4 regions of the Streptomyces sp. NPDC029466 genome follow, and region 4 is predicted to be linked to each of the others. Evidence: riboswitches for the same ligand, from Rfam matches in the RefSeq annotation. Region 4 holds a riboswitch; each other region holds the start of a gene.
What was found. Region 4 has a riboswitch for cyclic di-AMP ahead of ACZ4XD_RS06485 (M23 family metallopeptidase). Riboswitches for the same ligand answer to the same signal wherever they lie in the genome.
Positions count from the first base shown of each region.

Region 1: another riboswitch for cyclic di-AMP. It lies ahead of ACZ4XD_RS33195 (transglycosylase family protein); the one in region 4 lies ahead of ACZ4XD_RS06485 (M23 family metallopeptidase).
Region 2: another riboswitch for cyclic di-AMP. It lies ahead of ACZ4XD_RS11280 (M23 family metallopeptidase); the one in region 4 lies ahead of ACZ4XD_RS06485 (M23 family metallopeptidase).
Region 3: another riboswitch for cyclic di-AMP. It lies ahead of ACZ4XD_RS02525 (C40 family peptidase); the one in region 4 lies ahead of ACZ4XD_RS06485 (M23 family metallopeptidase).

Region 1 is NZ_JBVHZH010000061.1:4,720-11,847, reverse strand. It holds gene ACZ4XD_RS33210 (LysR family transcriptional regulator) at 1-652, shown strand, start outside; gene ACZ4XD_RS33205 (cytochrome P450 family protein) at 773-2,092, shown strand; gene ACZ4XD_RS33200 (transglycosylase family protein) at 2,349-3,413, shown strand; cyclic di-AMP (ydaO/yuaA leader) riboswitch at 3,665-3,835, shown strand; gene ACZ4XD_RS33195 (transglycosylase family protein) at 3,843-4,496, shown strand; gene eno (phosphopyruvate hydratase) at 4,835-6,121, shown strand; gene ACZ4XD_RS33185 (FtsB family cell division protein) at 6,279-6,731, shown strand; gene ACZ4XD_RS33180 (DUF501 domain-containing protein) at 6,836-7,128, shown strand, end outside.
Region 2 is NZ_JBVHZH010000010.1:116,294-123,421, forward strand. It holds gene ACZ4XD_RS11270 (M16 family metallopeptidase) at 1-56, shown strand, start outside; gene ACZ4XD_RS11275 (M16 family metallopeptidase) at 95-1,477, shown strand; cyclic di-AMP (ydaO/yuaA leader) riboswitch at 1,689-1,844, shown strand; gene ACZ4XD_RS11280 (M23 family metallopeptidase) at 1,857-2,657, shown strand; gene ACZ4XD_RS11285 (GntR family transcriptional regulator) at 2,920-3,609, shown strand; gene ACZ4XD_RS11290 (HPr family phosphocarrier protein) at 3,930-4,211, opposite strand; gene ACZ4XD_RS11295 (bifunctional acetate--CoA ligase family protein/GNAT family N-acetyltransferase) at 4,419-7,128, shown strand, end outside.
Region 3 is NZ_JBVHZH010000002.1:165,063-172,190, forward strand. It holds gene ACZ4XD_RS02515 (C40 family peptidase) at 103-1,281, opposite strand; gene ACZ4XD_RS02520 (hypothetical protein) at 1,606-1,959, shown strand; gene ACZ4XD_RS02525 (C40 family peptidase) at 2,078-3,226, opposite strand; cyclic di-AMP (ydaO/yuaA leader) riboswitch at 3,234-3,417, opposite strand; gene pcrA (DNA helicase PcrA) at 3,707-6,160, shown strand; gene ACZ4XD_RS02535 (M23 family metallopeptidase) at 6,224-7,128, opposite strand, start outside.
Region 4 is NZ_JBVHZH010000004.1:268,373-275,500, forward strand. It holds gene ACZ4XD_RS06475 (PP2C family protein-serine/threonine phosphatase) at 299-1,435, shown strand; gene ACZ4XD_RS06480 (DUF2332 domain-containing protein) at 1,573-2,691, opposite strand; cyclic di-AMP (ydaO/yuaA leader) riboswitch at 2,975-3,129, shown strand; gene ACZ4XD_RS06485 (M23 family metallopeptidase) at 3,141-4,250, shown strand; gene ACZ4XD_RS06490 (aldo/keto reductase) at 4,366-5,334, shown strand; gene ACZ4XD_RS06495 (DNA cytosine methyltransferase) at 5,896-7,128, opposite strand, start outside.

The DNA of each region.
Region 1 (7,128 bases), on a different contig from region 4:
CGAACGGGCCCGCGCCGAGGTGGCGGCGGCGACCGGGGAGGTGCGCGGCCGGCTCGCGGTCGGCGCGATCACCACCGTCGCCGCCGTGGATCTCGCCCGTGAGCTGGGGGCCTTCCGTACGCGGTGCCCGCAGGTGCGGATCAGTCTGCAGACCGACATGAGCGATGAGCTCATCGCACAGGTGCGGCAGGGCGTGCTGGACGTCGCCTTCGTCGGGCTGGTGCCCGCGGCCCGCACCGTCGGCGTACGGGAGAAGGAGCTGGCGCGCGGCGAGCTGGTCGCCGTCGTGCCGCCGGGGCATCCGCTGGCGGGGCGGGAGTGGACCACGCTGTCGCGGATGGCGCGGGAGACCTTCGTCGACTTCACGGCGGGGTCGGCGGCCCGCCGACAGCGCGATGACGCCTTCCGTGCGGCGGGGCTGACCTCGGAGGTGGCGTTCGAGGTGACCACGGTCGAGTTCCTGGCGAAGCTGGTGCGGGCGGGCCTGGGCGTCGGCATGGTTCCGGAGGCCATCGCCTCCGAGCTGGCCGGGCTGCACATCGTGCGGGTGCGCCCGGCGCCCGAGCGGACCGAGCGGGTGGTGTGGAGCGGCCTCGGCCCGTCACCGGCGGCGGTGGCCTTTCTGACCGGGCTGGGGGTGGAGGTGGCGTAGGGCCTGTCTTCGGAGGCCCGCCTGCCTCGCGGCGGACGACGGGACCGTGGCTACAGGCCCTGGCCGGCCCCCGCCCGGTGCGCGGCGCGCCGTTGTGCGCCCAGCGGTTACGGTCGGAAGGTGCACGACAAGCCCCACACCACCGCCGCCGACGCCCCCGCGGGCTGCCCCGCCGCCGGGCCCGCCCCCGCGCTGTTCACCTGGGAGTTCGCGTCCGACCCGTACCCCGCGTACGCCTGGCTGCGCGAGCATGCGCCGGTGCACCGGACCGAGCTGCCCAGCGGTGTCGAGGCGTGGCTGGTCACGCGGTACACGGAGGCGCGGCAGGCGCTCGCCGACGCCCGGCTGTCCAAGAACCCGGTCCACCACAGCGAGGCCGCGCACGGCAAGGGCAAGGTCGGCATCCCGGGGGAGCGCAGCGCGAACCTGATGACGCATCTGCTCAATATCGACCCCCCGGACCACACGCGGCTGCGCCGGCTGGTCTCGAAGGCGTTCACCCCGCGCCGGGTCGCCGCCTTCGCCCCGCGGGTCCAGGAGCTGACCGACCGGCTCATCGACGCCATGATCGCCAAACCGGGCGGCGCCGGGGAGGCCGATCTGATCCATGAGTTCGCCTTCCCGCTGCCCATCTACGCGATCTGCGATCTGCTGGGGGTGCCGCGCGAGGACCAGGACGACTTCCGGGACTGGGCGGGCATGATGATCCGCCACGGCGGAGGGCCGCGCGGCGGCGTCGCCCGCTCCGTGAAGAAGATGCGCGGCTATCTCGCCGAGCTGATCCACCGCAAGCGCGCGTCGCTGGGCGACACCCCCGAGGCGGACGAGGATCTGATCTCCGCCCTGATCAGGGCCTCCGACCACGGGGAGCATCTGACCGAGAACGAGGCCGCCGCGATGGCCTTTATCCTACTGTTTGCCGGTTTTGAGACCACCGTGAACTTGATCGGTAACGGCCTCTACACGCTGCTGCGCCACCCCGCCCAGCGGGAGCTGCTCCAGAAGTCGATCGCGGCGGGCGACACCGAGCTGCTCGCCACCGGCATCGAGGAACTGCTCCGTTACGACGGCCCCGTGGAGCTGGCGACCTGGCGGTTCGCGACCGAGGAGCTGACGCTCGGCGGGCAGCGGATCGCCGAGGGGGACCCGGTCCTGGTGGTGCTGGCCGCCGCCGACCGCGACCCGGCGCGCTTCGACGAGCCGGATGTGCTCGATCTGACCCGGCGTGACAATCAGCATCTGGGATACGGGCACGGCATCCACTACTGCCTGGGCGCGCCGCTCGCCCGGCTCGAAGGGCAGACCGCGCTGGCGACCCTGCTGACCCGGCTCCCGGACATCCGGCTTGCGGCGGAACCGGAGGATTTGCGCTGGCGCGGCGGGCTCATCATGCGCGGACTGCGTTCACTTCCGGTGGAGTTCACTCCGGATCGGCCCTGACCAGCGACAAGACCACATGTGACGCAGAGTCAACCGCGTGACCATTACGTGATCCGCACTACACCGACTTGTGACTACCCGAGAGCCCGGCTACCTTTCGACCCGACGATCGACAGGCTTCACTCGATCGGTCGAAGCGGTGATGTGGGGGACCGTTGTAACGGTGCCGCTCGCGTGCGTCGGCCGGCCGGAGGCTCCGTCGAGCAGCTCCGAAGAGCTCGTCGAACAACTCAACCGCCGCGCGAAAGGCATCCGCATGCGTTCCGGGAACGGCCGACATCGTCGCCCCCGTCAGGCACCGGCCATCTTTGTCACGGCGGGAGTGACCGGCGCCGGCTTCGCCCTCCCCCTCCTCGGGGCGAGCGGCGCACACGCCGCCGACACCGCGACCTGGGACAAGGTCGCCCAGTGCGAGAGCGCCGGCGTGTGGAGCGCCGCCTCGGGCAACGGCTACTACGGCGGCCTCCAGCTGACCCAGGAGATGTGGGACAACTACGGCGGGTCGGCCTACGCCTCGCGCCCCGACTACGCCAGTCGCTCCCAGCAGATCGCCGTGGCCGAGTCGATCCTCGACGACCGAGGGCCGGACGCCTGGCCGAGCTGCGCCGTGAACGCGGGGCTGACCGGCGACGGCGAGGCCCCTGAGGTCGACCCGGGCAGCACCAGCACCCCCGCACCCGACCCGTCGGACTCCCAGGGTTCCCGCGACCCCTGGGACACCTCCGACCCGTCCCGGTCGCACGACGACGGGGGCTCCGCCGGACGCGACGACGCGCCGCGCGACGAGCACGGCGACGAGAACCGGCGGCCGTCCGACGTGACGCCCTCGCCCGACCCCTCGGACTCCGGCGAGCCGGGCGAGGCGTCCACGAGCCCGGAGCCGTCCGACCCGGCGACGCCCGGCGACCGCGGCGACGACCCGTCGCGGTCCGCCGACCCGTCCGACGAGGACCCGTCCGGCAGCCCCTCCACGGACCCGTCCGAGGACGGCAGCCGTACGGACAGCACCGGCACGCCGCACAAGGTGCCCACCAAGGGCAAGCACCGCGGCGAGGCGGGCGACGAGGACGCCAGGGGCAGCGACGACGGCAGGTCGGGCGGCCGGCACGCCTCGCGCGGCGACGACGCGCACCGTACGGGCCCGGCGGCCGATGGCGACTACACGGTGCGCCCGGGTGACAGCCTGTCAGCCATCGCCGTGGCCCACCGGCTGCCCGGTGGATGGGGTGCGCTGTACGACCGCAACGAGGGCGTCATCGGGTCCGACGCGGACCTGATCCAGCCCGGTCAGCAGCTCGATCTCGGGCGGAACGCAGGGTAGTTCGGCACCCTTCGCCCTCTTTTGGGAAAGTGAGACAAGGGTCTCGTTGACTCCGGTGGGGTCCGGTCTGCGCAACCCCGGCATACCGGGCCTCACCTGCGGATATGTAACCAACCCGTGATCAAAAACGGTCAACTTGGTTCAGATGGTGGGGTTTGAACCCCAAGGGCATTACTGCTTAACGTCAGGATCGCTCGCCAAAGCGGGCCCTTCGATCACACGCCGAATCCTGCCGGTGGTCGGAGGCACTTGACGCGCAAGCGCCGAAGGCAGGAGCGGGGGACCCAGGATTTGTGCCGGCCCCGCCCGTGAAAACGGGTCAACCGGCTTGGGGTGAAGCCAGGTGCGTTCCGCGCACACGGCCGGGCGACTCATCAGTCCGAACCCGACAGCTCACCTCGCAGGCGTCGGTGAGGAAACGAACGAACCATGCTGATCTTCAAGGGCAAGCACCGTCGTCCCTCCAAGGCCGTCCGCGTCGCCACCCTGGCCGGTGTGGCCGGTGCCGCCGTGGCCGTCCCGATGATGGGTGCCACCTCCGCCTCCGCAGCCTCCGTCGCCACCTGGGACAAGGTCGCCCAGTGCGAGTCCGGCGGCAACTGGTCGATCAACACCGGTAACGGCTACTACGGTGGCCTGCAGTTCTCCAACTCCAGCTGGGCCGCCGCCGGTGGCACCCAGTACGCGCCGCGCGCCGACCTGGCCACCAAGTCGCAGCAGATCGCCGCCGCCGAGAAGCTCCTCGCCATCCAGGGCCCGGGTGCCTGGTCCTGCGCCGGTGCGGGCAACCTGACCGCCGGTGGTCCGTCCCCCGACGTCGACACCTCCACGCAGACCAAGTCCGCGCCGAAGCAGGAGTCGGCCGAGCCGGAGGCCAAGAAGGCCCCGTCCCAGGACCGTGCCTCGCGGTCCGCCGAGCGCAAGTCCACCGGCCACGGCAACTACACCGTCAAGGCGGGCGACACCCTCGCCAAGATCGCCAAGGCCCACGGCACCGACTGGAAGTCCGTCTACAAGGCCAACAAGTCGGTCATCGGCGGCAACCCGAACCTGATCATCCCGGGTCAGCAGCTCAACGTCTGAGCCGGAGCTCACCGGGGCTCCTGAGGGCCCGAGCGGCGGGCCCCTCCTTCCTCCGTGAGACCGCCCCGTCACGGCGCGCCCTTCCCCCCAGCGTGCCGTGGCGGGGCTTCTCGTGTCCCGGACCGCATCCGAGGCCCCCGGCCGGCGGCAGGCCGCTGACCGGCACTGTTCCGCGACTTTCCCCGTTCGGCGAACAATGTGCCAAACGTCCCGCGAACTGGGCCTTTGGGCAGGTTTTCGGGGGTGTTCCGTCCCACGGAGCGGGCCAAGGGCAGGCGGACGAGCCCGGGGCCGTTAGGCTCATGCGCAGAACGCCAGACACCCACGAAGGAGACAACGTGCCGTCGATCGACGTCGTCGTAGCCCGCGAAATTCTCGACTCGCGAGGTAATCCCACGGTCGAGGTCGAGGTCGGCCTCGACGACGGCAGCACCGGTCGTGCCGCCGTCCCGTCCGGCGCCTCCACCGGCGCCTTCGAGGCCATCGAGCTCCGTGACGGCGACCCGAACCGCTACCTGGGCAAGGGCGTCGAGAAGGCCGTCCTGGCCGTCATCGAGCAGATCGGCCCGGAGCTCGTCGGCTACGACGCGACCGAGCAGCGGCTGATCGACCAGGCGATGTTCGACCTGGACGCCACCGACAACAAGGGCTCGCTCGGCGCCAACGCCATCCTCGGCGTCTCCCTCGCCGTGGCGCACGCCGCCTCCGAGGCCAGCGACCTCCCGCTGTTCCGCTACCTCGGCGGCCCGAACGCGCATGTGCTGCCCGTCCCGATGATGAACATCCTGAACGGCGGCTCGCACGCCGACTCCAACGTGGACATCCAGGAGTTCATGATCGCCCCGATCGGCGCGGAGTCCTTCTCCGAGGCGCTGCGCTGGGGCACCGAGGTCTACCACACCCTCAAGAAGGTCCTGAAGGAGCGCGGCCTGTCCACCGGTCTCGGTGACGAGGGTGGCTTCGCCCCGAACCTGGGCTCCAACCGTGAGGCCCTCGACCTCATCCTGGAGGCCATCAAGCAGGCCGGTTACGCCCCCGGTCAGGACATCGCGCTCGCGCTGGACGTCGCCGCCTCCGAGTTCTACAAGGACGGCAAGTACCAGTTCGAGGGCAAGGACCGCTCGGCCGCCGAGATGACCGAGTACTACGAGGAGCTGGTGGCGGCCTACCCGCTGGTCTCCATCGAGGACCCGCTGTTCGAGGACGACTGGGCCGGCTGGAAGGTCATCACCGACAAGCTCGGCGCCAAGGTCCAGCTCGTCGGCGACGACCTGTTCGTCACCAACCCCGAGCGCCTCGCCCGCGGCATCGAGGAGGGCTCCGCCAACGCGCTGCTGGTGAAGGTCAACCAGATCGGCTCGCTGACCGAGACCCTGGACGCCGTCGAGCTGGCCCAGCGCAACGGCTTCAAGTGCATGATGTCGCACCGCTCCGGTGAGACCGAGGACGTCACCATCGCCGACCTCGCCGTCGCCACCAACTGCGGCCAGATCAAGACCGGCGCCCCGGCCCGCTCCGAGCGCGTTGCCAAGTACAACCAGCTGCTGCGCATCGAGGAGATCCTCGACGACGCCGCGGTCTACGCCGGCCGCTCCGCCTTCCCGCGCTTCCGCCACGGCAGCTGACGAAGACGGCCCGCTGCCAGGCCGGACAGGGCAGCAGGGGCTGAACGGGCGAGGCAATCGCCCCGCGCCCCGTACGTCCCCGGCGACGGTCCCGTACCGTTGCCGGGGACGTACCTGCTTGAAGCAGTCAGGCGTCCGTCAGTGAAGGGGAGACGACGTGCCCGCGGACCGGTTCTCGACCGCGACCCGACTCAAGGCGCTCGGCGAGCAGGCCGCCGCCCGCGTCTACCGCGCCCGCCCGCCCCGCCGTAACCGCCTCACCGGCCGTGCCGCCCTGCTGGCGCTGGTGATGTGCTCCCTGGTCGTCGCGCTCGCGTATCCCATAAGGCAGTACGTCTCCCAGCGCTCCGACATCGCCGAACAGCGCCGTAAGGCCCAGGACGCCGGTGCGGCGCTGGACCGGCTGCGGGAGCAGAAGGCCCGCTGGCAGGACCCCGCGTTCGTACGCCAGCAGGCCCGCCGGCATCTGCACTACGTCATGCCGGGCGAGGCCGGATACATCGTCCCGGACGGCTCCGGCACCGGCCCCGCACCCAGGGGGGCGCGGGCGGCGCAGCGCCCCTGGTACGAGAATCTGTGGGACGCCGTCGACACCGCCGACAAGCGGTGACGCCGGCCGGTACCGCAGGCGGGCGGCAGCCCGTACCGTCGACAGCGGACGGCCCGCCGCGCCGCGCCGCCCCCTCCACACCACTCACCTCACCGAAAGCGCACATGGACACCCCCCCGCCCCAGACCGAGCCCACCGAGCCCACCGCCGCGGACATCGCCGCCTTCAAGGAGCAGCTCGGCCGCCCGCCCCGCGGGCTGCGCGCCATCGCGCACCGCTGCCCCTGCGGCCAGCCGGATGTCGTCGAGACGGCGCCGCGCCTGGAGGACGGCACGCCCTTCCCCACGCTCTACTACCTCACCTGCCCGCGCGCGGCCTCCGCGATCGGCACGCTGGAGGCCAACGGCGTGATGAAGGAGATGTCCGAACGGCTGGCGACCGACCCGGAGCTGGCCGC
Region 2 (7,128 bases), on a different contig from region 4:
AGCCCACCGAGCCGACCGACGCCGCCGACACCGAGGAAGGGGAGGCGGACCAGTGAGCGACGCCACCACCCACGCCGATTCCCCCGTGAGCACCATGGACTTCCACCCGCAGCCCCAGGGGGGCGCACCCAAGCCGTGGGCCTTCCCCGCCCCCGAGCGCAGCCAACTGCCCAACGGGCTCACCCTCCTGACGAGCCACCGTCCCGGCCAGCAGGTCGTCGCCGTCGAGATCAACCTCGTCGCGCCGCTGGACGCCGAACCCGAGGGCCTGGACGGCGTCGCCACGATCATGGCGCGTGCGCTGTCCGAAGGGACCGACACGCTGGACGCGGAGGAGTTCGCCGCCGAGCTGGAACGCTGCGGCGCCACCCTGGACGCGCACGCCGACCACCCCGGTGTACGGGTCTCCCTCGAGGTGCCGGTGTCCCGGCTGAACCGCGCGCTCGGCCTGCTCGCCGACGCGCTGCGGGCGCCCGCCTTCCCGGAGAGCGAGGTCGAGCGGCTGGTCCGCAACCGCCTCGACGAGATTCCGCACGAGCTCGCCAACCCGGCCCGCCGTGCCGCGATGTCGCTGTCCAAGGAGCTGTTCCCGGCCACCGCCCGCATGTCGCGGCCCCGGCAGGGCACCGAGGAGACCGTCGCGCGGATCGACGCCGCGGCCGTCCGTGCCTTCTACGACGCCCATGTACGGCCCGCCACGGCCACCGCCGTAGTGGTCGGTGACCTCACCGGCGTCGACCTCGACGCGGCGCTCGCCGGCACTCTCGGCGCCTGGACCGGCTCCACGGCCGAGCCGCTGACGGCCGCGCCGATCATCGCCGACGACACCGGCCGGGTGGTGATCGTGGACCGCCCCGGGGCCGTCCAGACGCAGCTGCTCATCGGCCGTATCGGTGCCGACCGGCACGACCGGGTGTGGCCCGCGCAGGTCCTCGGCACGTACTGCCTGGGCGGCACCCTCACCTCCCGTCTGGACCGCGTGCTGCGGGAGGAGAAGGGCTACACCTACGGGGTGCGGGCCTTCGGCCAGGTCCTGCGCTCCACCGCCCCCAGCTCCCCGGAGGGCTCCACGGGCGCCGCGCTGCTCGCCATCAGCGGCTCGGTGGACACCGGCTCCACCGGCCCGGCGCTCGAGGACCTGTGGAAGGTGCTGCGCACCCTCGCGGCAGAGGGGCTGACGGACGAGGAGCGGGATGTCGCCGTGCAGAACCTCGTCGGGGTCGCGCCGCTGAAGTACGAGACCGCGGCGGCCGTCGCGGGCACCCTCGCCGACCAGGTGGAGCAGCAGCTGCCGGACGACTTCCAGGCGCAGCTGTACGCCCGCCTCGCGGAGACCGGCACGGTCGAGGCGACCGCGGCGGCGGTCAACGCCTTCCCCGTGGACCGGCTGGTGACGGTCCTGGTGGGCGATGCGGCACAGATCGCCGAACCGGTCAAGGCGCTGGGCATCGGAGAGGTGACCGTCGTCAGCGGCTAGTCCCGCCGGTGTGACGGAAGGTCATATATCGACATGCGGCTCCCGTGGCACTTATCGGCCACGGGAGCCGCCGTATGTCCGGTTTATCGCGGCTGGTGCCCCGGTTCTTGTGGCATCCCGCACAAAAAAGCTGATCTGTTTGCCGATTGAAAGTTGCCCCGTTTAGCGTCAGTCCGGCTGTTCGTCACAAGTCCGCCACAACAGTGGCACCGGGCAGCCATCGCCGAGTCCCCGTACGGCGCGAGCCAGGGGAGCCGGGGACCCACATGTCCCTTGGGGTGAATCGGGCTCCTCTCCGAGGAGTCCGTAGGAGACCTTCCTGCTCCGAACCCGTCAGCTAACCCGGTAGGCGAGAAGGAGGGAAAGGACAAGCCAGCACATGGCGTTCATCCGTGCCACCGGGAAGCACCGTCGCACGAGCCGTCCCGTCAAGACGGGCCGCAACATCGCCGGCATAGCCACCCTCGCGGCCGGTGGTGTGGTCGCTTCCGTGGCCTCGCCGGCGCTGGCCGCGACGGACGAGGCACGCCCGCACGACACCGGACTCCAGCAGGCCGTCGTGCTGGGGGACGAGCTCGCCAGCCGGGTCGAGGCCCAGGCCGACGCGCAGCAGGCCGACGCGGAGATCGCCGCGGCGAGGGCGAAGGCCGAGGCCGTCGCCAAGAAGCAGGCCGACGAGGCCAAGCGGCGTGCCGAGGCGGCGAAGAAGAAAGCCAAGGCCGCCCACGAGGCCAAGGTGCGCGCCGCCCGTGACGCGGAGCGCAAGCGCCTCAACGCCTTTGTCGCCCCGATTTCCGACTCCTACGTCTCCACCTCCTACAAGGCCTCCAGTGGCCTGTGGTCCTCCGGCAGCCACACCGGCATCGACTTCCACGCCGCCTCCGGCACCAGCGTCCACGCGGTCGGCTCGGGCACCGTCGTCGAGGCCGGCTGGGGCGGCTCGTACGGCAACAACATCGTGATCAAGATGAACGACGGCACGTACACCCAGTACGGCCACCTGTCGTCGCTCGGAGTCTCGGTCGGCCAGCAGGTCACCCCGGGCCAGCAGATCGGCCTCTCCGGCGCCACCGGCAACGTCACCGGCCCGCACCTGCACTTCGAGGCCCGCACCGGCGCCGACTACGGCTCGGACATCGACCCGGTCGCCTACCTGCGCGGGCACGGCGTCAACGTCTGATCCCGCGCCGCGTCGGTGCCGCGCCCCTACTGGCCCGGCGCCACACGCCGAGCGTCCTTCGGAGCCCCGGTCCCCCGGCCGGGGCTTCGGCGTATCCGGGGTGCGGTGCGCGCGCACGAGTTGCGCTGATGGCCGCGACTTCCGGCCAAAAATTATCCATGAATAACCGGACGCCGTCGGAAAAGCCGTGCCAGTCGAATAGAGTCACGGAAAAGCCGCCGACCGGCGGCGTTTCCAGGGGATTACGGCGGAGGCACGGAAGATGCGAGGCCATATTTCCGCGCATGCGGTGTGCACGGCGATTCGCGACGACATTGTCTCCGGTGCGCTGGCGCCGGGGAGCCGGCTGATCGAGGAGATCCTGGCGGCCCGTTACGGCGTCTCCAGAGTGCCGGTGCGCGAAGCGCTGCGCACCCTTCAGTCCGAGGGCTTCGTCACCACCCGCCACCACGCGGGTGCCTGCGTCGCCGAACCCACCGAGCAGGAAGCCGCCGACCTCCTGGACATCCGGGCCCTGTTGGAGCCGCTGGGCGCCGCCCGCGCGGCCGCCCGCCGCAGCCCGGCCCACCTCAAGGTGCTCCGCGGCCTGGTACGCCTCGGCCGCGAGCGAGCCCGTCACGGCAACCTGGCGGATCTGCGCCAACTGGACGGCTGGTTCCACGAAACGCTCGCCCAGGCGGTCGGCAGCCCCAGCCTGACGGCGCTGCTGACCCAGCTGCGGCGCAAGATCGAGTGGATGTACACGGTGGAACTGCCGTCCCGGGTAAGCGAGTCCTGGGACGAACACGGCGCGGTGCTGGACGCGGTGGCCCGGGGGGACGCGGAACGGGCGCGCGCCCTGATGGCGGCTCATGTCGAGCGCTCGCTCCCCGTCTACCGGCTGCGTCGTCCCGCCGCCCCCGAGGTGAGGGATCCGAAACGACCCGTCAACACGGCACGCGTCCGCCCTTAACAATCGCCCCGTATACAAAGAGGCGCGAATTCGGCAGCCGTGGCGCGCGGCGGTGCGTTATTCGATCCGGGCCTGCAATTGCCATGCCGCGATCCTGCATTTGGTATGCCGATTTTTTATCGGCGCCGCGTGCGCTTAATGGTGTGCGCTTTTTCGGGTGGCTCCCGGATATCGGCCGCCATCGCTCCCGGATGGCGCTCGCCCCGGAATTCCCCGTATCCCTCCCGCAACGGGAAGGCACGCAGCGAAACGGCCCCGCAGCGGCAACCGATCCGGTCACCACTGCGGGGCCGCCGTATGCGGCAGAAGTCCTGGCGGACTCAGACGGTCTCGGGGAGCTCCTCGAGACCCTCGGCGACGAGCTTGGCGAGACGGTCCAGTGCCGCCTCGGCGCCCTCGGCGTCGGAGGCCAGCACGATCTCCTCGCCGCCCTGGGCGCCGAGCCCGAGGACCGCGAGCATGGAGGCCGCGTTGACGGGGTTGCCATCAGCCTTGGCGATCGTCATCGGGACGCCGGAGGCGGTGGCCGCACGGACGAAGATCGACGCGGGGCGGGCGTGCAGGCCCTCGGCCCAACCGACATTGACGCGGCGCTCTGCCATGGTGTTGCCCTTCAAAGTCGTGACAGTTGTCTAGACCAGTCTCTCACGCTGCCGGGTGTGGTCCGCCGGCCCTGCGTTCCGGCCTGCGCGGCCGTGAGACCCCTGGGAGGCCCGGCAGGCCGTACGTCCTACGGGGCGCAGCCCGCCCCGCACCCCGAGCGTACGCGCGCCGGGTCGGTTGTCGGTGGCCGGTCGTACGCTGTCCGCATGCAGACGCCGCCGGAGCACGCATACCCGACCCACTGGGAAGCCGACGTGGTGCTGCGTGACGGCGGCACGGCGCGGATCCGCCCCATCACCCCCGACGACGCCGAGCGGTTGGTCTCCTTCTACGAGCAGGTCTCGGACGAATCGAAGTACTACCGCTTCTTCGCGCCCTACCCCCGCCTGTCCGACCGCGATGTGCACCGTTTCACCCACCACGACTACATCGACCGGGTCGGGCTCGCCGCCACGGTCGGCGGCGAGTTCATCGCCACCGTCCGCTACGACCGGATCAACGACCAGGGACTGCCCGCCAAGGACCCCGAGGACGACCAGGCCGAGGTGGCCTTCCTCGTCCAGGACGCCCACCAGGGCCGCGGAGTCGCCTCCGCCCTCCTGGAGCACATCGCGGCGGTCGCCCGCGAACGCGGCATCCGCCGGTTCGCCGCCGAGGTGCTCCCCGCGAACTCCAAGATGATCAAGGTGTTCACGGACGCCGGCTACACCCACAAGCGCACCTTCGAGGACGGCGTGGTCCGTCTCGAGTTCGACCTGGAGCCGACCGAGCAGTCCATGGCCGTGATGCGCGGCCGCGAGCAGCGCGCCGAGGCCCGCTCCGTGCAGCGGCTGCTCGCGCCGGGCTCGGTCGCCGTCATCGGCACCGGCCGGGCCCCCGGCGGTGTCGGCCGTACCGCCCTGCGCAGCCTCGTGGACTCCGGCTTCACGGGCCGGGTGCACGCCGTCAACCACGCCTTCCCCGAGGGCCTGCGACGGCTCGACCCGGAGGACGTGCCGGCCGTCCGCGCCCTGCGGGAGATCACCGACCCGGTCGACCTCGCCGTCATCGCCGTCCCCGCGGACAGCGTCCCCGAGGTGATCCGTGACTGCGGCGAGCACGGGGTCCAGGGCGTGCTGGTCCTGTCCTCCGGGTACGCGGAGGCGGGCCCGGAGGGCCGGGAGCGGCAGCGCGACCTGCTCCGGCAGGCCCGGTCGTACGGCATGCGGCTGATCGGACCCAACGCCTTCGGCCTGATCAACACCGCCCCCGACGTCCGGCTGAACGCCTCGCTCGCCCCGCGGATGCCCGGCGCCGGCCACATCGGCCTGTTCACCCAGTCCGGCGCCATCGGCATCGCCCTGCTCAGCGGACTGCATGCGCGCGGCCCCGGTGACGGCGGGATCGCCGGTGTCTCCGCCTTCGTCTCGGCCGGCAACCGCGCCGACGTCTCCGGCAACGACCTGCTCCAGTACTGGTACGAGGACCCGGACACCGATGTCGTGATCCTCTATCTGGAGTCCATCGGCAACCCCCGCAAATTCGCCCGCCTCGCCCGCCGCACCGCCGCCGTCAAACCGGTGGTGGTCGCCAAGGGCGCCCGGCACAACGGCACCGCCCCTCCCGGCCACGCCGTGCCCACCGTCCGGGTCCCCGACAGCACCGTCGCCGCCCTGATGCGCCAGGCCGGTGTGATCCGCGTCGACACGGTCACCGAGCTGATCGACGCCGGGCTGCTGCTGGCCTCCCAGCCGCTGCCGGCCGGCCCGCGGATCGCGATCCTCGGCAATTCCGAGTCGCTGGCCCTGCTGGCCTACGACGCCTGCCTGACCGAGGGGCTGCGCCCGCAGCGCCCCCGCGTCCTGGCCTCCGCCGCGACACCGGACGACTTCCGGGACGCGCTCGCCGAGGCGCTCGCCGCCGACGGCTGCGATGCCGTGGTCGTCACGGCCATCCCCTGGGTGGGGGAGGGAGCCGCTGTCTCCCCGGGGAGCAGCGAGGGCGCCGCGCTCGCCGACGCCCTGCGCACCGCCGCGACCGCCCACCCGCAGAAGCCGGTCACGGTCGTCCACCTCGCGATGGACGACCTGGCGGAGGCGCTCGCGGCACCGGCCCCACCGGCCGAGTCCCCGGCTCCCGTCGGGGGCGACCCCGAGCCGGCGGCCCGCCCCGCGGACCCGGCCCCGGCGCCCCCGTCCGTCCCGCCCGCCCCGGCTCGCGCCCCACGCCCCCCGGTCCCCACGGGCCCGCCGCCCACGCTCACCGCACGCCAGGCGCCCCCGGCCCGCGACGCCGAGACCGACCCCCCGCGCCGCCCCCGTCGGGAGCCCCTCCGGATCCCCGCCTACCCCGCCGCCGAGCGCGCCGTCCGCTCGCTCGCCGAGGCCGTCCGCTACGCCGCCTGGCGCCGGGAGGCCGCCGACCCGGGCCGGGTGCCGGAGTACGACGACATCCAGGAGGCCCAGGCCGGCGCCGACATCGACCGTCTCCTGGACCGGCTCACCCCCGACGTCCCCAGTGGCCGCTCCGTCCCGGTGCCGCCCCAGGACGCCGAGGCCCTGCTCGCCCGTTACGGCATCCACACCCGCCCCGTCCTCCCGGCCCCCGACCCGGACACCGCCGTCCGCGCCGCCGCCCGCCTCGGCTATCCGGTGGCCCTCAAGACCACCGCGCCCCATCTGCGCCACCGCCCCGATCTCGGCGGCGTACGCCTGGACATCGCCGGTGAGGCCGAACTCCGCCGTACCTACGCCGAATTGACCGACTACCTCGGCTCCCCGGAGGAGCTGCGCCCGGTCGTCCAGTCCATGGTGCCGCGCGGCGTGGACACGGTCGTCCGGGCCGCCATCGACCCGGCCGCCGGAGCCGTCCTCTCCTTCGGCCTCGCCGGGGCGCCCTCCCAGCTGCTCGGCGACATCGCCCACCGCCTCATCCCCG
Region 3 (7,128 bases), on a different contig from region 4:
ACCGCGACCGTGACCGGGGGCGGGGGCGGAAGCAGGAAAGCGAGACCCGAGTCCCTCTCCGCGCGCGGCAGTCGGCGGCGTCGCCGCGCACTCTCCCCCTGGCTACGCGGGCCGGGTCGCCGCCGCGAACGGCATCTGGTCGATCGGCGCGATCCGTACCGGCGCGCCCGGATGCGGCGCGTGGATCATCCGGCCGTCCCCGACGTAGATGCCCACATGGCTGATGCCCGAGTAGAAGAACACCAGGTCACCGGGGGCGAGTTGGGAGCGGGCGACCCGCGGCCCGGAGCTGATCTGGGTGTAGGTCGTACGGGGCAGGGCGACCCCGCCGGCCTTCCACGCGGCCTGGGTCAGCCCGGAGCAGTCGTAGCCGGCGGGCCCTGTCGCGCCCCAGACGTACGGCTTGCCGAGGGCGCTGTAGGCGAAGGCGACGGCGCGGGCGGCGCGGGGGTTGGGCGCCTGCGCCGCGGCGGCCCCCGCAGCGCCGGGAAGCCGGCTGAGCACGCCGCCCCCGTCGCCGCCCCCGTGGCCGTCCCCCTGGCCCGTGCGGCCGCCCCCGCGCGTGCTCCGTGCGCCGTCCCGGGCCGTCATCCGCTGCCGCTGCTCCGCGGTCAGCCGGGACAGCAGCTGCTCGGCGGCGTCCAGCTTGTGGACGACGGTGACCCGGTGCTTCTTCAGCTGCGCCTCGGTGTCCGCCAGCCGCTCCACGGTGTCCTCGGCCCGCTGCCGGACCTGCCGGACGCTGCCGAGCCGGCGCGCGTAACCGGCCACGGCCGTCGCCTGATGGCTGCCCGTACGCTCCAGCACCGCGGCGCCGTCCAGATAGCGCTGGGGGTCCGAGGACAGCAGCAGCCGTACGGTCGGGTCGACGCCGCCGGAGCGGTACTGGCCGGCGGCCAGGGCGCCCAGTTCGGTGCGGGCGGCGTTCAGCTTCCCGGTCCTGCGGGCGGCCTCGTCCTGGAGCCGGCTCAGCTCCTCGCGTGCGGTGTCGGCGGATTCCTTCGCACCGTTGTAGCTCTGCGTGGCCACCTCTGCCTCCTGGTACAGCGCGTCGACCCGGTCCTTGACCTGGGCGGGGGTGAGCCGGTGTGCGGCCTGGCCGGCGGCGTCGAAATCGGGGGTGGCGCTTGCCGCCTGCGCGAGGCCGAACGTGGGGGCGGCTCCGGCCAGCGCCAGGGTGGCGGCCGTACGGGCGGTGCGCGCGCTGCGCGAGCCGCCACCGGTGAGCGAGGCGAGCGGATGCTGCCGGGGCTTGCGGTGCGAGGCCACGGTGGCCGTCACTTCCTTCCCTTCGAGCCGCGGGTCCGGCGGCGGTCCGTCACGGGGGCAACGGGCCGCCGCCGCACCTCTCGGCGGGGGCGGCCGACGGAACGCCGGTGGGAGCCCGGCGAGGCGGGGAGTCGGCCGCCTGAGGGAGGACGCTAAGCCTGGGTGTCGCGGCAGTGAGTGCGCTTGCCCGGCATTGTCCGCTTTCGACCGCGGCGGGTACGCCGGTGACCGCGGTGCCATGGCCGTACGGCCGGGACCGGCCTGGCCTGACCGAAGCGGAGATAGGGGGTGCCCTGCCCGAAGGGCCGTGCTATACGGCGGCTACGATCCAGCACTATGGACGTAGTAATCAATATCTTCGTCGGCCTGCACATCATCGGCATCGCCTCCCTGCTGGGCGGCTTTCTGACCCAGATGAAGGCGATGAGCGCGGGCACCGCCCGCTTCGTGCCGGCCATGCTGCACGGCGCGCTGACGATGCTGGTCACCGGCATCGTGCTGGTCGGCCTCAACCAGGCCCAGGACCACCCGCTGAACAACCTCAAGCTCGGCATCAAGATGGCCGTCCTGGTGGTGATCCTGGCGCTGGTCTACGTCAAGCGGGACGACGAGACGGTCGACAAGCCGCTCTTCGGCGCGGTCGGCGGTCTGACCGTGGCCAACATCTTCATCGCGGTGCTCTGGACCTGACGAGCGTCCCACCACGGCACACCGCGCGGTCCTCGCCTCCGTATGGGGAGGCGACGGCCGCGCGGTGGCGTGTGGGGGGTGACCGTGGGGGGTGGTCTGCTGGGGGAGCGGGGCGGGCTCAGCCCGGACGGACGCTCCCGTATATCGGCATGTAGTAGATCGACTCCTCCCGGACGCTGGCGCCCGGCTTCGGAGCGTGCACCATCTTCCCGTCGCCCATGTACATGCCGACGTGGCTGATGTCGTCATAGAAGAAGACCAGGTCGCCGGGCTGAAGATCCTTGGTGGCCACCCGCTGGCCCACCTTGACCTGGTCCCAGGTCGTCCGCGGCAGATCGACGCCCGCCGCCTTCCACGCCGCCTGGGTCAGCCCCGAGCAGTCGTAGGAAGTGGGCCCGGTCGCGCCCCAGACGTACGGCTTGCCTATCTGAGCGCGGGCGAAGGCGAGCGCCTTTTCGCCCTTGCTGGTGGCCGAGTCGCCCGTGGAGCCACCCGTGGAGTCGCCACCCGTGGAGCCCCCGGTCGAGCCGTCGCCGTCCTGCTGCCGCTGGCGCTCCCGCTCCTGCTGCTTGCGCGCCTCCTCCGCGGCCCGGCGCTTGGCCGCCGCCTCCTTCTGGCGCTCCAGCTCCGCCAGCCGCGCCTTCTCCTGGGCGGTCAGCCGGGACAGCAGCTGCCGGGCCTCGGACAGCTTGTCCTGGACGGAGCGCTTGGACTCCTTGAGGGAGGCCTGCGACGCCTGCAACCGCTCCAGGCTGCGGGTCGCCTGGGCGCGCTGCTTGGTGGCCGCCGCCTGCTGCTCCTGGTAGTCGGTGACGGCCTGCTTCTGCCGGCCGGTCAGCCGCTCCATGAGGTGGTTGCGGTCGACGTACTGCTGTGGGTCCTTGGCGAGCATCAGCTGCGCCGTCGGGTTCATGCCGCCGGTCCGGTACTGCGCCGAGGCGAAGGTGCCCAGCAGGCGCCGGGACTCGTTCATCTTCTCGGCGCGCTTGGCGGAGGCGTCGAGCAGCTCGTCCACGGTGTCGCGCTGGCTCTCGGCGCGCTCCTTGGCGGCGTTGTATTTCTGGGTGGCCACCTCGGCCTGGTGGTAGAGGTCGTCGACCTTCTGCTTGACCTCTTCGACGGTGGGCTTGGGCGCCGTGGGGGCCGCTTGGGCGGACTGCGAGAGCAGGGTGACCGAGGCGAGGGCGGCGGTGGTGAGTCCGGCCGCCGTACGACGGCCGGTGGGTGAGGCGAGAACGCTGGTGCGCGGCTTGCGATGCGACGCCAAGACCGGCAACTCCTTCCGTGGACCGCCTACCGGGTTAGCTGTCGGGTTCGGGCGGTGTCGCTGACGGAAGGCTTGCCCTACGGTCCGGACGTCCACTGGCGACGGCCGTACGGATCGATTCACCCCGGTGGTGCTGGTGGGTCCCCGGCTCCGGGTGCCTGAGGGCAGGCCGGACTCGGCGTCGGCGGCCCGTGCGAACCTGTCGTCCGCGGGGAGGCGGGCTGCCTGAGCGAGGACGTTAGCCAACTCGTGTGGCTCCTGTGAAGGCTGATGTTCGATATGCCCGAAACCTTTTCGTGACCTGAACGCGATGCGGGGGTTGTTGTGGCAGATGTCGGGTTCGGGTAACCGAAGCGCCACCCGGCCGGCGCCTGGCCGCCGGCCCCTGACCTGCCCCTGCGCCCGGGGCCGACCGGAGACGGCCCGCAATCCGCCACTCCGCGGCGGACTGTCAGTGCGGCGGCCTAGACTCGGTGGGCGATGAGCAGCCTCTTTGACGACAGCTTCCTGGCGGACCTCGGCCACAAGGGCGAGGAGGAGCACCCCCCGCCCCCCGAGGACGAGCACGGCCCGGCCCCGGAGGAGATCCCCGCCGACCTCTTCGGCGGGAGGTTCGACGCGCCCGCGCCCAGGGAGTCGTATTACCGCGACGGCGCCGCCCGCCCCGCCATCGACCCGGCGACGCTGCTGGAGGGGCTCAACGACGAGCAGAAGGCCGCGGTGGTGCACACCGGCGGCCCGCTGCTGATCGTCGCCGGCGCCGGCTCCGGCAAGACCCGGGTGCTCACCCACCGCATCGCGCATCTGCTCGCCGAGCGGCATGTCCACCCCGGCCAGATCCTCGCGATCACGTTCACCAACAAGGCCGCCGGTGAGATGAAGGAGCGCGTCGAGGAACTGGTCGGCCCGCGCGCGAACGCCATGTGGGTCTCCACCTTCCACAGCGCCTGCGTCCGCATCCTGCGCCGCGAGTCCAAGAAGCTGGGCTTCACCTCGTCCTTCTCGATCTACGACGCGGCCGACTCCAAGCGCCTGATGGCCCTGGTCTGCCGTGATCTGGATCTGGACCCCAAGCGCTACCCGCCCAAGTCCTTCAGCGCGAAGATCTCCAACCTCAAGAACGAGCTCATCGACGAGGAGACCTTCGCCGGGACCGCTGCCGACGGGTTCGAGAAGACCCTGGCCGAGGCGTATGCGATGTACCAGGCCCGGCTGCGCGAGGCCAACGCCCTGGACTTCGACGACATCATCATGACGACGGTCAATCTGCTCCAGGCATTCCCGGACGTCGCCGAGCACTACCGCCGCCGCTTCCGCCATGTCCTCGTCGACGAGTACCAGGACACCAACCACGCCCAGTACACCCTCGTACGCGAACTGGTCGGCCCCGCCGAGACCGCCGCCGAACTCTGCGTCGTCGGTGACGCCGACCAGTCGATCTACGCCTTCCGCGGCGCCACGATCCGCAACATCCTCCAGTTCGAGGAGGACTACCCGGACGCGACCACGATCCTGCTGGAGCAGAACTACCGCTCCTCGCAGACGATCCTGTCCGCCGCCAACGCCGTCATCGAGCGCAACGAGAACCGCCGCCCCAAGAACCTCTGGACGGACGCCGGCGCCGGCCCCAAGATCACCGGCTATGTCGCCGACACCGAGCACGACGAGGCCCAGTTCGTCGCCGACGAGATCGACCGGCTGACGGACGCCAAGGACGCCAGGGCCGGCGATGTCGCCGTCTTCTACCGCACCAACGCCCAGTCCCGTGTCTTCGAAGAGATCTTCATCCGGGTCGGGCTGCCCTACAAGGTCGTCGGCGGTGTGCGCTTCTACGAGCGCAAGGAGGTCCGCGATGTGCTCGCCTATCTGCGGGTGCTCGCCAACCCCGAGGACACCGTCCCGCTGCGCCGCATCCTCAACGTTCCCAAGCGCGGCATCGGCGACCGCGCCGAGGCGATGATCGACGCCCTGTCGCTCCGCGAGAAGATCACCTTCCCGCAGGCGCTGCGCCGGGTCGACGAGGCCTACGGCATGGCGGCCCGCTCCGCCAACGCCGTCAAGCGCTTCAACGTCCTCATGGAGGAGCTGCGGACCATCGTCGAGTCCGGCGCCGGCCCCGCCACCATCCTGGAAGCGGTCCTGGAGCGTACGGGCTACCTCGCCGAGCTCCAGGCCTCCACCGACCCCCAGGACGAGACCCGGATCGAGAACCTCCAGGAACTCGCCGCCGTCGCCCTGGAATTCGAGCAGGACCGCGGGGAGGAGAACCCCGGCACCCTCTCCGACTTCCTGGAGCAGGTCGCCCTGGTCGCCGACTCCGACCAGATCCCGGACGAGGACGAGGAAGGCAGCGGCGTCATCACCCTCATGACGCTGCACACCGCCAAGGGCCTGGAATTCCCGGTGGTCTTCCTGACCGGCATGGAGGACGGCGTCTTCCCGCACATGCGCTCGCTCGGCCAGACCAAAGAGCTGGAGGAGGAGCGCCGGCTGGCCTATGTCGGCATCACCCGCGCCCGCGAGCGGCTCTATGTCACCCGCTCGACGATGCGCAGCGCCTGGGGCCAGCCCTCATACAACCCGCCCTCCCGGTTCCTGGAGGAGATCCCGGACGACTACGTGGAGTGGAAGCGGACGGGCCCGGCGACGCCGTCCGCCTCCATGGGCGGCCTGTCGGCCGGCGGCGGAGGCGGCTTCGGCTCCTCGCTGTCGTCGTCGCGCGCCAAGGGCCCCAGCGGCTTCGCGACCCGCCGCACCTCGGACCGCCCGGTGGTCTCGCTGGCCACCGGCGACCGCGTCACACACGACAGCTTCGGCCTCGGCACGGTCGTCGGCGTCAAGGGCAGCGGTGACAACGCCGAGGCGACGATCGACTTCGGCGGCGAGAAGCCCAAGCGGCTGCTGCTGCGGTACGCGCCGGTGGAGAAGCTGTAACGGAAGCCGGAAGCCGGAAGCCCCCGGGCGCATGCCTCGGGGGCTTCGACGGAGCGTCGGCGGTCAGTTCGGGTCGAGGCCGTGGTCGCGCAGCCACGGCAGCGGGTCGACCGCCGCGCCGCCGCCGGGACGCACCTCGAAGTGCAGATGCGGACCGGTGGAATTGCCGGAGTTGCCCGAATAGGCAATCTGGTCACCGGCCTTGACCGAACCGGAGCGGATCTTGGTGCTGCTGAGATGGCAGTACCAGGTCTCCGTGCCGTCGGGCGCCGTCACGATCGCCATGTTGCCGTAGGCGGAGTTCCACTGGGTGCGTACGGTGCCGTCGGTGGCGGACATGACCGGGGTGCCGTAGCTGACCGGGAAGTCGATACCGGTGTGCAGCGACATCCAGTTCACCCCGGCCTGGCCGAACTGGGCGCTCAGCCCGTGCTGCTTGACCGGCAGCAGGAACTTGGGCCGCATCGCCTCCTTGCGGGCCGCCTCCTCCGCCTTGCGCTTGCGCTCCAGCGCCTGGCGCTCCTTGAGGTCGATCCGCTCCTGGGTACGGCTGGCCCGGTCGCGGAAGTCGTCGGCGCTGGCGCTGAGTCCGGCGAGCTGGGTGTCGAGCTTGTTGTTGGCCGCGGCCGGCTTGACGGCCCCGGCATCGGGCGCGGCCTGGGCGGTCGCATCAGCCTGGTCGTCCCCGCCGAAGCCGGTGACGGACGCGGCGGCCACCGCGCACACGCCCATGGCGGCGACCGAGGGCACCGCGACGGTCAGCAGCGCCGACCGCTTCGCCGTACGCCGCCGGCCCCGGCCGCGGACGACCTTCCCGGCGTCCGGCCCGGCGACCCGCCGGCCGGCCGGGGCGGGGGCAGGGGCAGGGGCGGCGGGGGTGATCGGCATGGCCTGCGTCATGGCGTCCGCCACGGCCGCGGCCTCGCTGTAGTCCTCGGCGTCGCCGGGCGAGTGCTCGTCCGCCTCGG
Region 4 (7,128 bases):
CCGTCCGGCCGGATGCAGTGCCCCGAGGGCCCGGACCGTGTGTGGTCCGGGCCCTCGGGCGTGAGCGGGGTGCCGGGCGGGCCTCAAGTGCCCTTGAGCGGGGCGCGCTTGGAGGCGGGGGCGGGCAGCCTCCCGGGCTTCCTTCGCCGCCCGCGCGCTGCCTCCCCGGACGGGCCCGTGACCCGTCCGGCCCCCGATGAGTCGCCGCCCCGGCCCGTACCGGCAAGCCTGGGGACGTCGAGGCGACCGGCACGGCGGTCCCGTACGGACGGGCGGGAGTGGGGCGAGGCCGGTGCGGATGCTCCGAGGTGAGGCGCCCCCTGAGGCCGACGGGGAGCGCTGTGCCCGGCTGGTGGGGTCCGGCCGGCTGCTGGTGCGCCGGCTTCCCGTCCTGCTGATCGTCGGCGGTGTCGCCTTCGGCGTGGGGACGCCCGCCGGCTACACCGCCGCCCCCTTCTTCTCGGCCGCTCCCCTGGTCGCCGCCCCGCTCTTCGTCTTGCGCGGCACCGCCCTCACGGCCCTGGCCGCCGTGCTCGGCGAGATCTGGGTCGTCCTCTATCGCGGCGGCGCCGCACCGGACCACGGCGCGTCGGCGACGGAGGTCGCCATGGTCCTCGTCGTCGCCCTGGCGGCCCTCGGCATCAACCGGATCGTCCGGAGCGCCGATGTCCGCCCGGCTTCCCAAGGGGACGTCTCGGCGGCCGTCCAGCGCGCCGTCCTGCCCACGCCGCCCGAACGGCTCGCCGGGCTCGCCATCGCCGCCCGCTATGTGGGCGCGCGGGTGGCGGACCGGAGCGGTGGCGACCTCTATGCGGTGCAGGACACCCCGCACGGCGTACGGCTGCTCGTCGGCGACGTACGGGGCAAGGGGCTGGACGCGGTGCGGACCGCGGTGATCGTCCTCGGCGCCTTCCGTGAGGCGGCGGAACAGGAGCGCACCCTGGAGGCGGTGGCGGGCCGGCTGGAGCGGGCGCTGCGACGGGAGGACGGACGGCGCGACGGGGTGGAGCAGGCCGAGGGCTTCACCACTGCCGTCCTGGCCGAGATCCCCGCCAACGGGCCGTCCGTGCTGCGGGTGCTCAACCGGGGCCATCCCTCCCCGCTGCTGCTCACCCCGGACGGCGGGCTGCGCGAGCTGCTCCCCGAGGCGCCGGCGCCGCCCCTCGGGCTGGGCGAGATGGCACACCGGCCGGACCGGCCGGACGAGACGTTCTTCCCGGCCGGGGCCCTGCTGCTCTTCTTCACCGACGGTGTGACCGGCGCCCGGGACCTGCTCGGCCGCTCCTACAACCCGTCGGGCAAACTGCGCGGCTGCCGGTTCCCCGGCCCGGACGTCCTCGTGGACACCGTTGTGGAGGATGTGGCACGGCATACGGGCGGTGAGTCGGCCGACGACATGGCGCTGCTGGCGGTGCAGCGGCCCATGGGGGTGTAGGCGGTGGCCCGTGGGGCGACTCGGTGGGCGCGGGCTCATGGGGGCCCGCGTATGACGGGACCCGCGTATGGGGGACGGGCGGGCGTACGGCGGGCTGTGCGGGAGCCGGGCCGCACATCTCTCCCCCCGGGCCCCGCTCAGCGCCCCGTCGCGCCGCTCGCGCCGGAGAGGCTGTGCAGGCTCTGGCCGTGCGGGCCGGTGAGCGCGACCGGGCGGCCGTCGAGCGCGAGGGTCAGGTGCAGGGCGTCGTCCGGGCGGGGTGAGTGGGGTGCGGAGTCGGTGATCCACGGCAGCACGGAGTGGTGCTCGTTGGAGATCCAGTGGCCGCCGCCGGGCCGCCCGGCGAGCAGCGACCGTACGAGACGGACGAACTCCTCGCGGCGGGCGGGCGGGAGATAGGGCAGCACGGCGCTGTGGAAGATGACCAGCGTCGCCTCGGGCGGTGCCTCGGCGGCGAGCGCGGGCAGCTCGTCGAGCAGGTCGCCGCGCACCATCCGCGGCCGCGGCGCCGGCCGCACCGCGTCGACGGCCGCGGACAGCCGTGCCGCACGCTCCCCGTCACCCGGCCATACGAGCGCCTGGAGCCAGCGCAGATCGTCCGGTTCGTCGACCGGGTCGAGCGGGTCGAGGTCGATGCCGGCCCGCCAGACGATCCGCGGCAGCCGTTCGGGCAGCTCGTCGGCCGCCCCTCCCGTACGGCAGGTGAACACCAGCGGGCTCTCCGGCGCCCCCAGCTCGGCCCGGCGGCGCGGCCCGTCCCCGCCTGCGGCCTCGTACCGGTAGCGATAGCGGTCGGGGTGCAGACACAGCCCCGCGGACGTGCCGGCCTCCAGCAGCGCCAGCGGCTGCGGCAGACGGGCGAGCAGCGGCAGCAGGGTGGCGCAGCGGGCCGGTTCGTTGGTCTGGGTGGCGCGCTGCATGATCACCGCGCGCACCTCGTCCCAGTGCCGGATCGTCCACTCGCGCCAGCGCCCGTACGCGGCCGCACCGCGCGGGCCCATGTCGGCGTGCGGGCCGTCGAGATAGCGGACGGCGGCGAGCAGGAGGTTCGGCTGCTGTTTGTTGCCGGCGGGCAGCGAGCCGGACAGCAGATCGCAGAACTCCGGGTCCTGGCTGATCCGCGCGCTCAGCTCCTCGTGCGCGTCCGACCGGCCGCGCGCCTCCCGCCAGGAGAACTCCCGGTACCGCTCCGCCACTCCCCACGCGATACCGGCAGCCCGTCCGGCGTTCCCGGTGTTCCCGACGTTGACGACCATGATCCGACGTTACTGCTCTCACCCTCCGTAGCTGAGGGGCACCCCTGCGCATAACGACTGGCACACAATCCACCCGAGATCGTTTAGGGATGGCGGGCAACTCGCCCGGATTGCTGCCCTGCTGGCCGAAAAGGCCGCGCGGCAGCTTGTGCGGAGCGCATACGGATTCGTGGGAACGCTTGGAATTCGGTCGCCGTCTCTATTACTGTCCGATAACGCAGCGCGGTCGTCCCAGCCGTCGCCCGAGGCGGCACCGCGCGCCGACGCCGAATCCCGCACGCGCTTTTCACGCACCCCCAAGCACTTCGAACTGCACCAAGGGAACCGGGGAACCACTTCCTTGGGGTGAATCGGACGCCCTCCGCCAGCGGGCGTCCGTAGGAGACCTTCCTGCTCCGAACCCGTCAGCTAACCCGGTAGGCGAGAAGGAAGGAAAGGAGTGCGCCCCCGTGGCGTCCAACAGGCCTACCCCCGAGCACCCGACCGCCTACGAGCTCGATGACCGAGGTGCCTTCGCCGGCCCCGGTGTCGATGGCGGCGACGGACCGTGGGAGGAATGGAATCCCACCGAGGAATCCACCCGTTCCGTGCGAGGCAAGCACCGCGTCGCCAAGCAGCGCGGCGGCGGATTCGCCCGCAGCGGCACCGTCCTGGGTGTCGGAGTCATCGCGGCGGTCGGCGCGGGCGGAATGGCCTCGGCCGAGGACCGTCCGCCGGTGCCGATCTCGATGCCCGACATCGGCGGCATGGCCGACGACCTCTCCGAGAAGCTGCCGGACGCCAAGGAGCTGCCCGGCATCGGCGACCTGATATCCGACGAGGACTCCGCGGCCACCGACGCCGCCTCGGCCCCCGCCGACGGCGCGGCCGCTGTCGCTTCCACGGGGACGGGCGCGGACACCGGTAACGCCGCGGGCGCCGGTGAGGCGCTGCGCAGCCGCATCCTCCAGCAGGCCGACGCGCAGCAGGGCAGCGCCGAGCAGGAGGCCCGCGAAGCCGCCGAAAAGGCCGCTGTCCAGCAGGCCGCGACGGAAGCCGCCGCCCACCAGAAGTCGGCCGAAAAGGCCGCAGCAGCCAAGAAGGCGGCCGAGATGGAGGCCAAGCGCGAGGCGGAGGAAGCGGCCCGACGAAAGGCGGAGGCCGAGCGCCTCGCCGAACTGGCGAAGAGCTTCATCGCCCCCGTGTCCTCCTACACGCTCACCGCCAGCTTCGGCCAGGCCGGTGACCGCTGGGCCGCCGACCACACCGGACAGGACTTCGCCGCGCCGACCGGTACCCCCGTCAAGGCGGTGCACTCCGGCACCATCACCCAGGCCGGCTGGGCCGGCTCGTACGGCTACCGCATCGTCCTCACCCTCGACGACGGCACCGAACTCTGGTTCTGCCACCTGTCCTCGATGGTGAAGACCTCCGGCAAGGTCAACACCGGCGACGTCATCGGCCGCGTCGGCGCCACCGGCAACGTCACCGGCCCCCACCTCCACCTGGAGGTACGTCCCGACGCCGGCGACCCGATCGACCCGATGCCGTGGCTGCGTGAGCATGGGCTCAGTGTGTGACGTAGGGCATCGAAGCCTGAACCGCCCCCTCAACCCGTAAGGTTTTCAGGGGAGTTGTCGGCCGCGGGGGGATGAGGAAGGAATAACTCCTCTTCCCCCCGCGCTGCACCAATGTATGACCGCGACACACAGCACCCCAGGCGCCCGCAGCACCCGCAAGCCCCTCGGCTCGCTCTCCGTCTCCCCGCTGTCCCTCGGGGGCAATGTCTTCGGCTGGACTGCCGACGAAGCCACCTCCTTCGCCGTGCTCGACGCGTATGTGGCGGGCGGCGGCAACTTCATCGACACCGCCGACGCCTACTCGTACTGGGTCCCCGGCAACGAGGGCGGCGAATCCGAGACCGTCCTCGGCAACTGGCTGGCCTCCCGCGGCAACCGCTCCGAGGTCGTCATCGCCACCAAGGTCGGCGCCCTCCCCGGCTACAAGGGCCTGTCCCCCGCCACCATCAAGTCCGCGGTCGACGCCTCCCTGACCCGTCTGCGCACCGACTACATCGACCTCTACTACACCCACTACGACGACGAGTCGGTCGAGGTCCCGGAGTTCCTCACCGCCCTCGACGATCTCGTCCGGGCCGGCAAGGTCCGCGAGATCGCCGCCTCCAACATCTCGGCGCAGCGCCTGGAGGAGTCCCTGGCCTGCTCGGCCCGTGAGGGCCTGGCCCGCTATGTCGCCCTCCAGCCCCACTACAACCTGGTCTCCCGCGACACCTACGAGGGCGAACTCGCCGAGGTCGCCGCCCGCCACGACCTGGCCGCCGTCCCGTACTACGCCCTCGCCTCCGGCTTCCTGACCGGCAAGTACCGCCCGGGGACCCCTGTCGACAGCGCCCGCTCCGGACGCGCCGCCCAGTACGCGGACACCGACCGCGGCCGCCGCGTCCTCCAGGCCCTCGACACCATCGCCACCGCCCACCGCGCCGAACCCGCCACCATCGCCCTCGCCTGGCTCACCGCCCAGCCCACGGTCGCGGCGCCGATCGCGAGCGCCCGCACGGTGGAACAGCTCCCGGCCTTGCTGGCGGTGGGGGAGGTGGCATTGACGGAGGACGAACTCAAGCTGCTGGGGGAGGCTTCGGCCTGAGGTAATCATCCCCTCAACAGGTTTGTGGGGTGGGGGCGTTGGCGCTTTGCGTCCCACCCCACCCGGCCGGCGTCATGGCATGGCCGCAGCTGTTGCCCCTTCGGCCTGGCGCTCCCACTCCTTGGCCGCAACGGCCCCGGCCGCCGCCAACACCACACCCCCGAGCGGCCGCTTCTTGCTCCAGCGAGCCACACCGTAGCCACCCACCAGGCCAGTTGCTGCAACCATTGCTGTGGGAATCCGGGCCATCAGTACAACCTCCTCGTCAGGGACGACTTCTCCGAGCCTACGCACAGGTTGCCGGTGCGGCCCTCCGTCGTCGCCCCTCCAGGGAGATCCTGGCGGGCTTCCTCACACGCGTGCGCGACTATCTCCGGTTGCGCTGTTCGGGGCGCTCCGCCTGCGTGACTCAAGGCCGAACTGAGGACATCGCAAGGCAAATAGTGACAGTGGTGCCTGCAGACATGGAGAAGGGCGGGCACGATTTGGGCCGCGGAGTCGACGTCGTGCTCGGCAGTTGAACAAGCACGAGCCTTTGCTGTCCGGGCGGCGTGCTTGGAGTCATTCCTGCCCCCCGCGCAATGCCTGCCGGATGACCTTGGCTATGGCCGTGGCCAGCTCGACGGGCACCGCGTTGCCGATCTGACGAGCGATCTGTGACTTGCTGCCGAACCAACGGAAGTTCTGGGGGAAGCCCTGGATCAGTGCGGCTTCGAGGTGCGTGATCGGCCGGTGCTCATCGGGGTGGAGATAACGTCCCTTCTCCGGCTTGAAGAACTCCGTCCTGATGGTGACCGAGGGCTTTTCCCAGACAAGGCGTCCCATGACATCGCCCGAGCCGGAGTGATGGTTCATCCAACTCTCTGTCGAGAGCAATTTCCCACCGACCTTCGAAGCATTTACCAGATCATGTCGGTTGCCGCCCGGGGGAATGGCCCTGTAGCGAGCCAGCGACAATCCTGTCGGATTTCGCCCGATGTGTAGCTGTGACGTTCGGAACGGACCGGGCATCTGATTCCGGATGCGATCGATGAAGGCCTGATTCAGGTGCCCGGTCTCCTTGACTTTGCGTGAGATGCGCACCAGTGCGGGGGTGTCGTGAGCAGTCACAAGGGGGAGGTCGGTGCTCGTCACGCGCGGTGTGACGTGTTTTAGGCATTCGGCGAGCGTGACCCAATCATTGGGCCTACTGCCTTCGTCGGGCCTACTGCCTTCGTTCGGAGTCGCAGGAGTGGCGAAGCTGAGCTGCGTATTCTTCTCCGTTCGAGGCTCAGGAATCTGAGGCTGCTCCGGACGCCCGTGTGTTTCCGGCGGGTGCTCGACCATCGGGTGGTCGGTCCGGGTGCCGATGATAATGGTGCGCTTGCGTGCCTGGGCGACACCGAAATCCGCAGCGTTGAGCAGTTCCTCGCAGATCTCGTAGCCTGCTTCCTTGAACTCTGCGCGAAGGTTCTCGAATTCTTGCGACGTGCTGAATCGGTCAACGTTTTCGATGACAAAGATCTTCGGGTTGACCTTTTCGACGACCTTGAAATATTGTCGCCACAACTGATTTCGAGGATCGTCCGGATTCTCTTTCCCGAGGCCGGAGAATCCTTGGCAAGGAGGCCCGCCCAGGATTACCTCCGCCTTGGGGAGTTCGCCCTGAGCCCAATCCGAAATATCGCCGAGGTATACGTGATCCGTACCTCCCGATAGCCTTCCGAAGTTCTCCGCGTAGGTCATGGCCGCCGCTGCGTCGACTTCTACTGCGGCGACAGGTGAGAACGCTGATTGAGTGGTCGAATCGTCATC